2 regions of the Paenibacillus provencensis genome follow, and region 2 is predicted to be linked to the other one. Evidence: riboswitches for the same ligand, from Rfam matches in the RefSeq annotation. Region 2 holds a riboswitch; the other holds the start of a gene.
What was found. A riboswitch is a leader RNA that binds a small molecule or an ion and turns the genes downstream of it on or off. The one in region 2 is predicted to bind cyclic di-GMP.
Positions count from the first base shown of each region.

Region 1: another riboswitch for cyclic di-GMP. It lies ahead of ACFQ3J_RS12835 (methyl-accepting chemotaxis protein); the one in region 2 lies ahead of ACFQ3J_RS05380 (response regulator transcription factor).

Region 1 covers NZ_JBHTKX010000001.1:2,663,670-2,671,377, reverse strand. Annotated here, with positions in the region: gene ACFQ3J_RS12860 (NUDIX hydrolase) at 1-590, shown strand, start outside; gene ACFQ3J_RS12855 (AAA family ATPase) at 629-946, shown strand; gene ACFQ3J_RS12850 (cysteine hydrolase family protein) at 1,050-1,559, shown strand; gene ACFQ3J_RS12845 (GNAT family N-acetyltransferase) at 1,609-3,099, shown strand; gene ACFQ3J_RS12840 (GNAT family N-acetyltransferase) at 3,123-3,617, shown strand; cyclic di-GMP riboswitch class I at 3,874-3,958, shown strand; gene ACFQ3J_RS12835 (methyl-accepting chemotaxis protein) at 4,125-5,888, shown strand; gene ACFQ3J_RS12830 (non-ribosomal peptide synthetase family protein) at 5,909-7,708, shown strand, end outside.
Region 2 covers NZ_JBHTKX010000001.1:1,123,699-1,131,406, forward strand. Annotated here, with positions in the region: gene ACFQ3J_RS05350 (protein-tyrosine phosphatase family protein) at 1-252, shown strand, start outside; gene ACFQ3J_RS05355 (MarR family winged helix-turn-helix transcriptional regulator) at 353-802, shown strand; gene ACFQ3J_RS05360 (flavin-containing monooxygenase) at 854-1,909, shown strand; gene ACFQ3J_RS05365 (hypothetical protein) at 1,945-2,127, shown strand; gene ACFQ3J_RS05370 (arsenite methyltransferase) at 2,157-2,957, shown strand; gene ltrA (group II intron reverse transcriptase/maturase) at 3,460-4,851, shown strand; cyclic di-GMP riboswitch class I at 5,078-5,163, shown strand; gene ACFQ3J_RS05380 (response regulator transcription factor) at 5,249-5,953, shown strand; gene ACFQ3J_RS05385 (hypothetical protein) at 6,398-6,859, shown strand.

The DNA.
Region 1 (7,708 bases), 1.5 Mb from region 2:
AGCAGATTCAGGCCATTAGTCAAACGGGTCTTGCCTATTCGAAGGACGTATATGATTTAGAACGTTTTGAGCAGCTCAGAGCACTCAGCATTGAAATCATGAGAGAATATGTGGATGTGGAAGTCGATCAAATCCGGGATCTATTCGCGAGCGAGACAGGATATGCAACACCGAAGGTGGACATTCGAGCGGTTGTTTTTCAGGACAACAAGATTCTAATGGTGAAAGAAAAGATCGATGGTGCATGGGCGCTCCCTGGCGGCTGGGCGGATATCGGTCTGTCTCCCAAAGAGGTCGTTGTTAAGGAAGTACGAGAAGAATCCGGATATGAAGTAAAGGCTGTCCGCCTGCTTGGCGTATATGATAAGAAGTTTCACGATCATCCGCCGTCCCCTTTTTATATCTACAAGTTCTTTATTCTATGTGAGCTCATTGGCGGCAAACCGCAGGAAGGTGTGGAAACGTCGGAGGTTGGATTTTTTGATGAGTATCATTTGCCGGAGCTCTCGATCGACAGAAACACCGAGAAGCAGATTAAGGAATTGTTCAATTTCTTGAGAGATCCTTCAAGGGACGTATTTTGCGATTAGAGTGGAAATGTAGTATAAGCTAGAAGGGTAAATCAACAATGAAGAAATTAGTTATTATTAACGGAGCGATGGTTGTCGGCAAAACAACGATAAGCAAAGAGGTCCATAAATCGCTGGACAAATCCGTCTGGCTCGATGGAGACTGGTTCTGGATGATGAATCCTTGGGTGTTCAGTGAGGAGAACATTCGAATGGTCATGGACAACATTACCTATCTGCTTCGTAATTATCTTACGAATTCCACATTTGATTACGTCATTCTGAGCTGGGTACTGCATAACGATGGAGCAGGTCGTAGAGCAGGTACGACATATCATCACTTCATGTTGAGACAAGAAGGACAGCGTTTAGCCTGAAGAATGTACTATGTAAAATAGGTATAGAAGTTTACTACCAAGACGAAATAACCCTGATGAAGTATAGTAAATTACAAGGATGAAATTGAATGGGGGATACAATTTGAAGATTGCTTTACTTATCGTGGATATGCAGGAGTTATTACTGAAGGACCAGGTTAAACCGCAGGATAAGGACAATGCCTGCGAATATATCAATTACGTAGCCGATCGGCTTCGCTTGAATGATCAGGTTGTCGTACATATCAAGGATATAGAAGGTGCAGATCATCCAGACGATGCAGCTTATGATTTTATATCAGACATACATATAGAAGCTGGAGATATCACCGTTAACAAGGTCAATTCCAACGCCTTTTGGCAGACAGAGCTTGAATCGATCCTTAAAGAGAAAGGTGTAGAGCTTGTCATCGTTTCCGGTTTTGCGGCGGAGCACTGTGTCCTCTTCACATATAACGGAGCAATTGAAAGAGGCTTCAACACCGCGATGCTGCAAGGAGGTATTCTAAGCTCGAGAGAAGATGCGGTTCTAACTACATATCGTGACAGGCAGATTATATCTTATTCTGTCATTGAGCTATTTGCAGCCAGCCTGACCCACCCGAAGAGTTAACACACGGTGGGCTTTTTTATGCGGATGAAAATGAGATTGGGGGAAAACGATGAGCTATATCATTCGTAAAATCAGGACTCCAGACGATTATGCTTCGATCGCGGAGATTCTGGGCTATGTCTTCTCTGAACCAACAACTGCAGAGAATCTGGCTGATGAGGATGCTAAGATTCCTGATACCGGATCACTATGGATCAATGAGGACGGGCTGCTTGCCGGATTCGACCGGTATCGCCTGGTAGCAGTGAATGAGAAGGGCGAGATTGTAGGCTATGGTATATCCTGGAGAGCACCTTGGACCGAGGCAGGAGAGCTGAATCATCTTCTGGCCGTTCATCCGGATTACCGCAAGCAAGGCATTGGCCGAGCACTTTACAAAGAGCTTGAGAATTGGGCTGTCCTGAATGGAGCAAGCAAGCTGAATTATGAAGTGAACGATAATGATGCTTCCTCCATTGTATTTGCCGAACATCGTGGATTTGAGCAAGAAAGACATCTGTTTGAATCTGTCTTGGAGCTGCCGAATGATAGCTGCTTGGGATCGATGTATTCACCACCCCAGTCCTCTATTGTTATCAAACCTTTATCCGAGATGGAAGAGTCCGATGCGGAACGGAAGCTGTATGAGCTGTATAAAGTAACGAGCAGAGATATTCCAGGAATTAGCGGAGATTATTTTGATTATCATGAATGGAAGAAGTGGACCTTGGAACTGCCCGGCGCAAGGCCCGAGTATGTTCTGATCGCCCTGGATGAAGATCGGTTCGTTGGAGTAGCGCATCTACTGCATCAGTCTTCCACGCAGAGCATGTACCACGAATATACAGGAGTAGATAAAGCGTACCGAGGCAGAGGGATTGGATTCGCATTAAAAATGAGTGCTGTAAAGCTTGCGGAGCAGTTGAACATCAAGTACTTGCGAACGAATAATGACTCTCTGAACCATCCCATGCTTCACATCAATCGAGACCTGCTGGGATATAAGCCGGTGCCGGGAAGATATAAGATGGTAAAGGCACTGCCTAAACAGATTGATAATCTATTGAACAACGAAACAAATGTGAAAGTAGAAGTATTACAGGCACTGACGGCAGATAAACCAGTAATAAAGAATTTAGTGCAGTTCTATATATATGATTTTACTGAGTTTACAAACGAGCAAATTAGTGAACAAGGTACTTATCCCATATTATCGGATCTCAATAAATATTGGGAGAATCATGAGGACTATAATGCTTATCTGATCAAGGCCAATGGAGAGATTGCAGGCTTTGTACTTGTAAAGCAATTGGAGGATGATCGGAGCTATAAACTTGCTCACTTTTTTATCCTTCGTAAATTTAGAAGAGCGGGAGTTGGAACTCAGGCAGCCAGAGCTGTCCTCTTTTCAGCTAAAGGGAAATGGGAATTGAATCAATTACAAAATAACTTTCCAGCAATACTGTTCTGGAATCGGATACTACTCTCTGGGGCTGTAAGCGAGAGTATTACGGTCAGATACGAACAAGGCAAGAGAATTCAGAGCTTTATTATTAACTAATGCAGAAAGTGAGGATAGGGCAAATGCTTGAAGTGTTCCCTGCAAGATTATCGGACAGTTCAGAAATATTGGATCTGTGGAAAGGAGCAGCCAGCTGGATCCAGGCCAAAGGAATCAACCAGTGGCATCCTGATGAATTTAACCTCGCGATGACCGAACAATTGATTATGGATCGTGAATTAGAACTATTTGTGGCAAAAAGGGAAGGTATCATCGTAGGAACACTGTACATTTGCTGGTCTGACCCAGTTGTCTGGGGAGAGCTGGATGATTCAGAATCGTCTGGATACATCCACAAGTTTGCTGTCAGCAGATCACATGCGGGTCAAGGAATAGGCACAGAGCTGCTGTTGTGGGCCGAGGATTACATACGGAGTAAAGGAATGAAACAGATTAGGCTGGACTGCATGGCAGAGAATGACAGGCTGAATCAGTACTATGCAGCGACCGGATATTCACATAAGAAACTGCTCCACTGGGACAATGGCTGGAAGATTAACTTGTATGAGAAGGAGTAACTCCTCTTTCGCTAAAGTGAAATAAGCGGACGAACTATATGCATGAGTATGATTGTAAATAGCAATGTATTAATCAGGACCTCATCCGTTTAACTAAACATGATTCGACAATCATTTATAATTTTTATCGAGATTTCAAGTGAAATATAGTCTTATAGTATTAAAAAAACAGTGAAAAAAACCGATTAGAAAAAGTGAACACTAGTTTACTTTTAGTTGTGGTAAGCTTAGGTAGTTCTTAAGTACTATCTGTAAATTGAATACGTGGCAAAGCTGTTGAAAAGCAGTGACGCAAAGCTAGAGGGACTACTTCCGCAAGGAAATGTCAGCCAGTTGCTTGAATGAGCCATGGCCTTATTTTGTCCATAGGTTCATTTTTTTGTTTACTAAGCGATCCGTGCAAGAAAGGAGGAAGAATGAGCCAAGAATCAAGGATGGAAGGTTTAACATGCGATTCAAGATGAAGTAGAAACTACATATGGATGAGTAGGGAGAGAAATGTCAGACATGAGTAAGTTAAAAAAATGGAGCTTCAAAAACCTGAGCATTGTTACTAGAAATATGATATTAACAAGCTTCTATATCATTATTACAGGTGCTGTCGTCATTGGCTGTAGTCAATTTATTCAAGGCAATGTATTAACCAAACAGCTTCAATCGGATTCCGGAAAATTAATGGAGGCTCTGGGAAGCCAGATATCTGTGGAAGATGCGGAAGCAGCGAAAAATAATCCGGATCCGAATTCTCCAATCCAACAGCAAATCACAAGTGTATTCGATGAGTTATCCAAGACACATCCAAACGTAGCACAAGGATATATCTTTGGACCGGAGCTGGAAGGCGGCACGCAAACATCAATTATCGCCTTGCCAACCGCTGTTCTGGAGATTTTTGCTGCAGAAGATATGAACCTGGGTGATATGTATGCTCAGCCTCAAATTCATGCAGACGGCGTGAAGGAGATGCTCGAAACCAAGGAAATAGCCTACACCGCAGCTTACAACGATGATTACGGTACATGGATTACGGTACTGTATCCATTTGTGAATGGAGCTGGCGAAGTGTTTGCATATATGGGAATTGATGTGGACGCAAGTCTGATTGCAACGGGCAAGCAGGAGCTGCTGACTTATACACTTCTTGCACTGCTTATTACCTTAGTTGTCGTTCTGGCACTGCAATACATCACAATTAGACAGACCTTCAAGCCAATCAAAGAGCTGATGGGAGCACTAGATAAGCTGAGTAAGGGCGACTTTACCGTACAGCTGAGAACCAGTGATGATGAGCTTGGACAAGTCAACGAGAAATTCAACACTACGGCTAGTAACATCAATAGTCTGGTTACTACAATTAAGAAAGTATCTGAGCAATCAGCGGAGCAATCCAAATTCTTGTTCAATGCCGTTGAAGTTAACAATGAAAATACCGTAGATATTACGAAAAATATTGAAGAAATGTCCGATAGTGTCGCGAAGCAAAGTGTGTCGATATCGGAGAGTGTCATTTCGCTCGAAGAAATCTCATCGGGTGTAACTACAATTGCAGGGAATACTTCCGAGCTGTCCGAGATCTCCTTGCAGATGAAGGAGCAATCCGAGGTTGGACATCAGAATGTGGATCAGGTCATTGAGCAGATGAACTCAATTAATCGTTCGGTTAAGAACTCGGTCGATATTATTGAGAAGCTGCAGATGCGTTCCGGCGAAATTGGCCAGATCGTTCAAGTGATTACAGAGCTTGCTTCTCAGACGAACCTGTTGTCTCTGAATGCAAGTATTGAAGCGGCAAGAGCCGGTGAAGAGGGACGTGGATTTGCAGTTGTAGCGGATGAAGTGAAGAAGCTGTCCGAAGCATCCAAGAAATCAGCAGATCAGATTGCCGAATTGATTGGATACATTCAGGATGAGACGGCACTCGCTGTAGAGGCGATTGGTGATGGAGAACAAAATGTAGCCAAAGGAATTGAAATCGTCAAAGAAACAGGCTCGATCTTCAAAGGCATCCTGGTTTCAACCGATTCGGTCACAAGCCAAATTCAAGAAGTGTCTGCAGCTACACAGCAGATGGTAGCGGAGACCGAGCAAATTACGGCTGCGATTAAATCACTTGCGGATATGGCTGAGAAAAATTCGGCAGTCTCCGGTCAAATTGAGCGAAGTGCTCAAGAGCAGCAGGCTGCTTTTGCCAAGATTTTTGATTCTGCGGAACAAATGAACGAGGTAGCAAGCGAATTAGAAACACTAGTAGACAAACTTAGAGTGCAATAAATAAAGGGAGCTGATATCTGTTGAATACCACCATGTTGTTAGAACAAAGCAAGCAGTATTGGTCTGACGAGCTGCAGCTGCCTTTGCCCGGATTTCATTTGTATACAGATGGGTCATTGAACTATGCAAAGCAGGCAGCAGCTCAGACAGAGCATGTACTGAACCTCGAGCCCGTAATGCTGAAGCGTTACAGTGAACTATATGATATGAAGGCATGGATGCTTGCCGGATACGCGGTATTCCTGCACCGAATGACTCAGGACAATGATATGCTGATTGGTGTGCAAAACAGAAGAGAACAGCTTCTTCCCCTGCGTATCTCCATAAGTGGAGCAGATTCGTTTAGACGTGTTTACGAGCTGGTGCGGGATAAGCTTGAACATATGGAGTCGACAGAGCTGAGCCATGCGGACATGGAGCATATAGCAGGGTATACGGTTAATTATCAAACGACATACGGTATCAATCCACGTCATGGAGCCAGCAGACTAGATTGGGATGTGCAGGAGGGGCCAGATTCTTGGCTCCTTCATGTATCGTATGATTCGCGGCTGTTCAAGCAAGATACAATTCATCGATACATTCAGCACTTTGAGCGGCTAATGAGCGGAGTGCTTGAAGATATGGATACTTCCATTTCCAGTCTGCCTATTCTGACTGATGATGACTGGAATGCCTACGATGAGTTGAATGACACGAAGATGGATCTCCCTGAGCAAGCGACGATCGTGTCCATGTTTTCTTCAATAGCAGCGCAGTTTCCAGACCGGACAGCCTTGTCCGCGAATGCAGATCAGCTTACGTATCAAGAGCTTGATCTGTTGTCCAGCAAAATTTCAAACATGCTCTTGGAGAAGGGAATACGTAAAGGAGAATTTGTATCCCTCTTTATGGAGCGAAGCTTAGAGACCATTATAAGCCTGCTAGGTGTAATGAAAGCTGGAGGAGCTTATATTCCGCTTGATCCGACCCATCCGGAGGAGCGAAATGCATATATCATTGAAGATACGAAATCGAAGGTGATTCTAACAGAGAGCAGCTATATTCAGAAGCTGGACTCACTGCTTGCCGGATTTGAGCATAGACCAGAGATCGTCTGCCTGGATCAGCTTGACGAGTCATACTCTGAGAAAGCTCCAGCGATCCGTATCGAAGAGGATGATCTGGCCTATGTCATTTACACTTCGGGATCAACAGGCAAGCCGAAGGGAGCACTTATTGCACATAAAGGTGTTGTCAATTTGGCGATGGCTACCAAGCAGGATCTTGGCTTGACGGAAGAGGACGTAATACTGCAATACTCTACCTTCAGCTTCGATGCCTCCGTGTATGATATATTCGGTTCAATCGGGAGCGGTGCCAGGCTGCATTTGTTATCCGATGAAGAGCGATTCTCTATCGATGCTTTTACAGAAGCCGTCGAGCAGTTAGAAGCGACCCGTATTGCCATTTTGCCAACCGTATTCTTTAACCGGCTTGCCGCTTATCTGCCCGAAGATGCGGGAATGAAATTTCAGAAGATTAAGAGTATTACCGTCGGTGGAGAAGCACTGACGGGTGAAACGGTAAGAATGTTCCAGAAGAAGCTGCAGATCCCTGTAACGAATCTATATGGTCCAACTGAAATCACTGTGGTTGCTACAGGACATAAGGTGGACTACCAAGTGTCTGAGGATGTCTCGACCATTGTGATCGGGACTCCGCTTGCCAACTACGAGCTGTATATTGTGGACGGCAATAATGAACTATGTCCGATTGGAGTTACAGGAGAGCTGCTCATCAGCTCGGTTGGAGTAGCTAAAGGTTACTTGAACCAGCCG
Region 2 (7,708 bases):
ATGCCGCAAGAAAAAGCCTTCGAGCAAGCGATCCAGGCCGTCATCGAAGCTTATCACCAAAACAAGAAAGTTGCTTTTCATTGTGGCGGTGGAAAGGGACGGACCGGTACGGTAGCCGCTGGCACCTTACTTGCCTTGGGATTAAGCGACACGCTTGACGAAGCCGAGGCCAAGGCGAAGAGCATTCGCAACATCATTGATATTAAACCCTCCCAGAGAGAATCGTTGCACAAATTATATCCCGGCAAATAAGCAATCAGGAGACCACTCAGCCGAGTGGTTTTCTATTGCGATTATTTTATTTGCAATTTGCAAATAAATATTGTATAACTAAGTCATGAGGTGAACCACAGTGGAAAATGTTCGCGAACTATTTCAGATCATGACACGCCGTTTTGGGTTTCTCAATAAAAATTGCTGCTCCGCCGGTGGATGCGATATATCTTTGGTGCAAAGCCATATTCTTTACGAGATCGATCGTCAGCATCAACCGTCCATTCAGCAGGTAGCCGAGGCGTTAGGGACCGATATTACGACCTTTAGCCGACAAGTCCAATCGTTAATTAAAATGAATTTGGTCAAAAAATCGCCCGATCCGGACGACCGCAGGGTGTATGTGCTTTCGCTCACGACAGAAGGGAAGTACGTGGCCACGACGATTGACCAGCAAATGAACGCTTATTTAGCTGAAGTTTTCTCTCACATGAACGATTTTGAAAAAGAAACGGTCATTCGCTCCATTAAGCTTTTGAATGAAGCGATGTCAAAATCCAGCCTTTGCTGTTCCACCCCCATCGGGTGATTTCTTTTCTCTAATACTTGCAAATTGCAAATAAATCGGAGGATGTTGGGTATGAATGAGGTATTGGATACGATTGTCATTGGAGGGGGGCAGGCGGGTCTGGCTTCCGGCTATCATCTTCAGAAGAAAGGACTTCGATTTCTGATTTTGGACGCGGGCGACGAGGCGGGGGGCTCGTGGCCGCGTTATTACGATAGTCTCAAACTGTTCTCTCCAGCACGTTTCTCGTCGATGCCAGGCATGAAGTTCCCCGGCGATCCGAATGGCTATCCCAAGCGTGATGAAGTCATTCGTTATTTACAGGATTATCGGGCAAAATTTCAATTGCCGGTTCGGACCAATCAGCGCGTAGCATCGGTCGAAAGGGATGGAGAAGGGTTTAGGGTCCGTACGATAGCAGGGGATACGTTTCGGGCGCGCACCATCATTAATGCGGCCGGCTCATTTCACAATCCCTATACGCCAGTTTTGCCGGGGCAGGAGGCGTTTCAAGGCCGCACACTTCATTCCTCCGAATACCGGAATCCGGAGCCATTTCGCAATCAACGCGTAGTGGTGGTCGGGCGTGGCAATTCTGCCGTACAGATCGGTGTTGAGCTGGCCGAGGTGAGCAAGACGTCTTTAGCGGTACTCCGGCCGGTCCAATTCATGAAATCGAGGCTGTTGGGTCAGGATGTGCATTTTTGGATCAAACTGATTGGATTTGACACCTTTCCATTTTGGCGGTTCGGGAAAACTGCGCCGAGTTCAAGTGCGGTGAACGATTCGGGCGGGTACAAAGAAAAAGTAGCGGCAGGAAAACCGGATCAACAACCGATGTTTACGTCCTTTTATGAGGAGGGCGTCATTTGGCCGAACGGGACAAAAGAACCGGTGGATACGGTGATCTTTGCGACAGGCTACCGGCCGCATCTTCCCTACCTTCAAGCGATTGGCGCGCTGGATGCGGAAGGGAGGCCGTTACATCAAGCAGGCATAAGCGACGTTCCGGGGCTTTATTATGTGGGGCTGGAAGGGCAGCGTTCCTTTGGTTCTGCTACCTTAAGGGGGGTGGGGCCGGACGCGCAGTTTGTTGTTAAAAAGCTTTTGCATCATCTTAAACACTGAATACTTACATTTTTTGATAAAAGGATGGGACCGACTTGAACCTCAATTGGTTTGCTGCGGAAATACTTATGAAACAACGCCAAGGGGAAATCGAACGATCTGCTAGAGAAGCGTGGAAATGGTCAGACGCTATGCCAAAGCAATCGGCCCGATTCTTTAACCGACGGCCAATCATTCGTGCAACACCAACGGCCTGCTGCGCTGCGAGCTGCTGTTGATTGTATAAAAAAACTAGGAGTGATCTTTCATGAATCAAGTGAGTAATGATCAAATTCGTCAAAACGTTCGGAATCGGTATAAAGAAATCGCCTTACAGGACGTAGGGGCAGGGTCCTGTTGTACGCCAGCGCCAGCCAATGATTGCTGTAGTTCGGCCGCGGATGTTTCCGCTAAAATGGGCTACTCGTCAGAAGAACTGACAGCCGTTCCGGATGGGGCGAACCTGGGCCTCGGCTGTGGCAATCCGCAAGCCATTGCCGCTTTGCAACCGGGAGAAGTCGTGCTGGACCTGGGCAGCGGCGGCGGGTTTGATTGCTTTCTTGCCTCCCGTCAGGTTGGTGCTTCCGGCCGCGTCATTGGTGTAGATATGACACCGGAAATGGTCAGCCGCGCCCGCGAAAATGCCAGTAAAAGCGGATTTACCAATACGGAATTTCGGCTGGGCGAGATCGAGCATCTGCCGGTTCAGGACCATTCGGTTGACGTAATTATTTCAAACTGTGTCATTAATCTGTCCCCATCGAAGCAGCAGGTTTTTGACGAGGCGTTCCGTGTGCTGCGTAACGGCGGCAGACTGGCCATATCGGATGTCGTGGCAACAGCCGATTTTCCGGATGAAATCAAGCAGGATATCGACCGTATCTATTCAGGGTGCATTTCAGGAGCTTCCTCCATCGGTGAACTGGAGGCCATGCTTGCGCAAAGCGGTTTTACCCAAATTGAGATCGAGCCTAACGACGAATCCCGGACGTTCATCAAGGATTGGATTCCTGGCGCAAATGTCGAACAATACCTGGTGTCCGCCGCGATACGTGCCGTCAAGCCTTGAGCCATGACGGGCCGAACTGTTGCAGCTCGAGTTGAGTTGAACATGTTCGGCATAATAATAAGGCGCTGCCGGTAAACTGGCAGCGCCTTCGCCTTGTACGCCCAGCATGGGCGTCATCTCTAGGGTGAAAGTCCCGAATGGGGGCTGGCAAGCGCCTACCATTAGCCAAGGGCAAGGGTGTCCGCCGCGAGGCGGAATCTGAAGGAAGCCGGAGGCAAAAGCACGGCTCGAGGTACACGAATCCAATTTGAGGCGGTTGCAGCCGGATGAGTCACCATACCATGACGAAATCCTAAGCTGCCAAAGGCTGTAGCCGTAAACTTGGGCGAGTACGGGCGGAAAGATGGCGTTCTTATCTGGGGAGGCCTGCGGGATACGCGAAGTAACTTCGTAACCGCGGCTGAAAAGCCGCGCTGAACCCGCAGGAGTCAGCAGAAGCCATAGTACGCGTGTTGTTGCAACAACACACGGAAGGGCTGAACTTAAAGGAGAGAAGAAACCGATGCGTTCGCGCGAAGAGCAACGACAGCAGAATATCCCGCAAGGGAGCTCGCGGCAAAGAGAAACGGTGAAACCGCCAGGGTATGCCGGAGCGCCGAGTTCTTCGTCGGCACAAATCGACCATACTTCTCGCGAAGGACAATACGACTTGCTGGAGCGGATGCTCGAAGAGAGCAATCTTCGAGACGCCTATAAGCGTGTGAAACAAAACGGAGGAGCGCCTGGCATAGACCAAGTGACGGTAGCAGAGCTACAAGCGCACTTGTGGGAACGCTGGGAAACCGTAAAGTGGGAACTCCAAGCGGGTACGTATAGACCGATGCCAGTCAAACGGGTGGAAATCCCCAAACCCGGAGGCGGGGTGCGGCTGTTAGGTATCCCAACCGTGATGGATCGCTTTATTCAGCAAGCCCTCATGCAAGTGATGACGCCGATCTTCGATCTGCAATTCTCGCCGAACAGTTTCGGATTCCGTCCAAGGAAACGAGCACATGACGCAGTGAAACAGGCGCGGACCTACATCCAAGAAGGATGTCGCTGGGTCGTGGACATGGACTTGGAGAAGTTCTTTGACCGCGTAAATCACGACATCCTCATGGCAAGAGTAGCTAGGAAAGTTTCGGACAAGCGAGTCCTGAAGCTTATTCGAGCTTATCTAAACGCGGGAGTCATGGTCGACGGGATGAGGCAAGAGACGCTGGAAGGAACGCCGCAAGGCGGACCGCTCAGCCCGCTCTTAGCAAACATTCTGTTAGACGATTTGGACAAAGAACTGACGGGAAGAGGACTGAAGTTTGTGCGCTATGCGGACGATTGCAACATCTTCGTCGGAAGCAAACGCGCAGGCGAGCGCGTGATGGAATCGGTTGTCCGTTTTGTGGAGGGGAAGCTTAGACTAAAAGTGAATCGGGACAAAAGCGCAGTAGACCGCCCTTGGAAGCGCAAATTCCTTGGATTCAGTTTTCTGACCAACAAAAGCGCGACAATTCGAATCGCACCGAAGAAAGTGGAACAACTGAAAGAGCGCGTAAGAGGGATAACCTCGCGAACGCGGGGTATCTCAATGGAAAGCCGGTTGAAAGAACTAAACCGCTATCTGATGGGATGGATTGGCTACTTCCGCTTGGCATCCGCGAAGATGCACTGCGAACGCCTAGACGAATGGATTCGGCGTAGGTTGCGGATGTGTCTATGGAAACAATGGAAGCTACCCAAAACCCGACTTCGAAATTTACGCGCCTTAGGTGTGCCTGAATGGGCGGCAAGGATGATGGCAAACTCCCGGCGAGGATGCTGGGAGATGTCCCGAAATATAAATAACGCCCTTAACCGTTACTATTGGAACGACCAAGGGCTGTTAAGTCTAACTTCTCGATATCTTGAAATTCGTTAACCTTTAGGAACCGCCGTATGCGGACCCGCATGTACGGTGGTGTGAGAGGTCAGGGGCTTGCCGCCCCTATCTACTCGATTGCTTAGCGTATATTTTCGTTAAAATGTTGGCAAGAAGAGGGTTGCGCTATGTTCGAACATACGTTACTAAGGTGTGACACCAAGCAAACTTTTTGGCATCTATTGAAATATGGTAAAATAAATCAATACAAATATGTCGAATAGACTAGGAAAAAAGGCAAACCTGATCGAAAGACAGGGACGCAAAGCCACGGGTCTTCTGCACTAGTGCAATGATCGCCGGGTTACCCTCTCAAACCACACCAAGATGACAAGTAGGCACGCCAGTGAGAGGGCGTGTCTTTTTGTCATTTGAAAATAAAAAGAGGTGATCGATTATGAACAAACAAACAAGCTTTTCTGTAGAGATAAAAGATATGATCCGTAGGAACAGGAGTATCAAAGTATTACTGGCGGATGGTGACCTAGCTTGGCAACAGCGACTCGCTATGTTGCTTGAATCCGAGCCAGATATTTATTTATCTAACATCGTTTCGACAAAAGAGGAAGCGATTCGAGCGAGTGTACAATTAGACGTAGACGTAATGATCTTGGAAATGATTTTGAATTCGCCCAAACGAGACGGGCTGGACGCCGCAGCCGAGATTCTCAGAAATAAAGAGTTACCGATTATTGTCCTTTCTTCGATACATGATCCGGAAGTCATGGTCGATGCGGTTGTTGCCGGAGCGGTCAATTATATTACAAAGTCCAACTATATGGACATACCGGTTGCGATCAGAGAAGCTCACCGACGTCAGTCCTCTCTCCATGCGGATGTCGCGACGATAATCCGTAATGAGATCGAGCTTATAAAGCGAAAAGAATTGCATTGCATGCTCACACCTACGGAAAAAGAAATTTTGCAGCTCATAGGCTTGGGCTATCGACAGACAATTATCAGAGAATTACTTGGCATTACTTCGAACACCCTAAAATCGCACGTTCGTCATATCACTCGTAAATTCGACACCCGATCCATTCGAGAAGCTGCTGAGAAGGCGAAACGAAGAGGTCTGTATGATCAGCACTATGCTACGTGATTTAATGGGACTGAAATTGAAACAAGCTTTGGGAAAATTCGGGGATTTTCGACAAAATCATCATGGCAGAGGGTGACAAAAAGATCACCCTCCCCATTCGAACTAATAATAGGTAAAATGAAGGGGTGATCTAAGGAAAAATAGGAATATTATCCCTTACCAAAGGAGGTGGAGAGAAAAAAGATGAATGCTGGAGATTGTTGTCGTGAATCGGAGTCTGAAGTAAATCAAAATGGGACAGGCTCTCGTAAAATGAAGAGGATGGTGCCTTTAACTTACGTAATTATGCGGCTGTCCCCAATATAACAATGAAGGGATGATCGTCATGTATCAATTAGAAACGGAGCGTGAATTATGTTTATTAACATGGATTGATTTGCACTTCATTCAGCAGTTTTGCGGAAGGAGAGTTGTAGTATTTCTTGGAATTGGGGAGGGTGTCTGATGAATCTTACTCAACAGTCCATCCCCTATGAAAAAGTGGAAGCATGGCTTATGTCCTATAGTGATTGGAAAGCAAGGTTGGAATATGCGCAGGCAGAGCTTAAGCATATTCCGGGATTAACGAGGGCTCTGCATGAATGGGTGAATCATGGCAATGGAAGAAAACAAGAACCATTGTTGCGTACGGTCATTCATCGGATAGAGATCACTGAACATGAAATCCCGTTGCTATTATCGAGAATCGGATTGATCGATTACGCTTTCTCGGCTCTCACCACAGAGGAAATTTTGTTCGTTCGTCTACGATATTTGGATAAACTGGCGCTTTCGGTCATTATAGATCGCATTGCACTTTCCCGCCGCGCGTTCTTTTATCATCGGAAGCGAATTCTGCATAAAGTATATCGAAAAATCAAAGATCGGGCGGTCCTGTTGGAACTGGATTCCTTTGGAGAAGACTGATCATATCATTACTTCAGAAGATGCACATACGCATCTTCTATTTTTATGGTTCGTGAATTGAAGAATATCCCCGTTTTCAAACAGGCTCTAGGGTCTACCCCCATTTTTAGCAGTCAGTTCAATCTCTCCGAGTACGATTAACTCCTCACCAAGAGAAGAGATGCCGTGAATCTTTCTTGCACCGAACATGCACCGAACGCTGCACTAGATTTGCTCTTATTTTGCACGAATTATGCACCCAATATGCACGATTTTCCTGATACGATGATAGTATAGCAAGCTTAAGGGCAGCCTACAAGATCATCGGCTGTCCTTTATGTTTGTGAAGCGAGGATTGACGAAACGGGCATAACTTGTTCCATGCATGGTTTCGTCATGTTCCCCATTAATTCGTACAATAATACCGATGAAAGGAGGGCGATGATGCGGTTCCTATTAATCTGTAATTTAGAAATAGGTAGACATGCCATCCTGAACTGGATACATCTGTATTCATTCTATGCGCATTACTTTGCATTCCAGCCATTGAGCGCCGCTTCATTTTTTGCTGTGATCAGCAAAAAGAAGCGAAACGCTCTTTTTTATTTTCTGATTGAAACCCAAAAGAAGGTAGCTATTACAGTGACGAGTGCTGAAGGCATGTGATACGGGACAATCAAAAAGGAGCGTTTGAACTAAAACGTAGGACAACACCATCATAAAACAGACTGGTTATTCCTCTCGCAATGGTGTTGCCATGTGAGGAGGGAAATTGATATTATGTGCCCCACGTTGCATGCAATGTCAAACCACGATCCTTTTATGTGTTTTTACTATTCGTACGGCTCATAACGCCTCAACGATGGATAT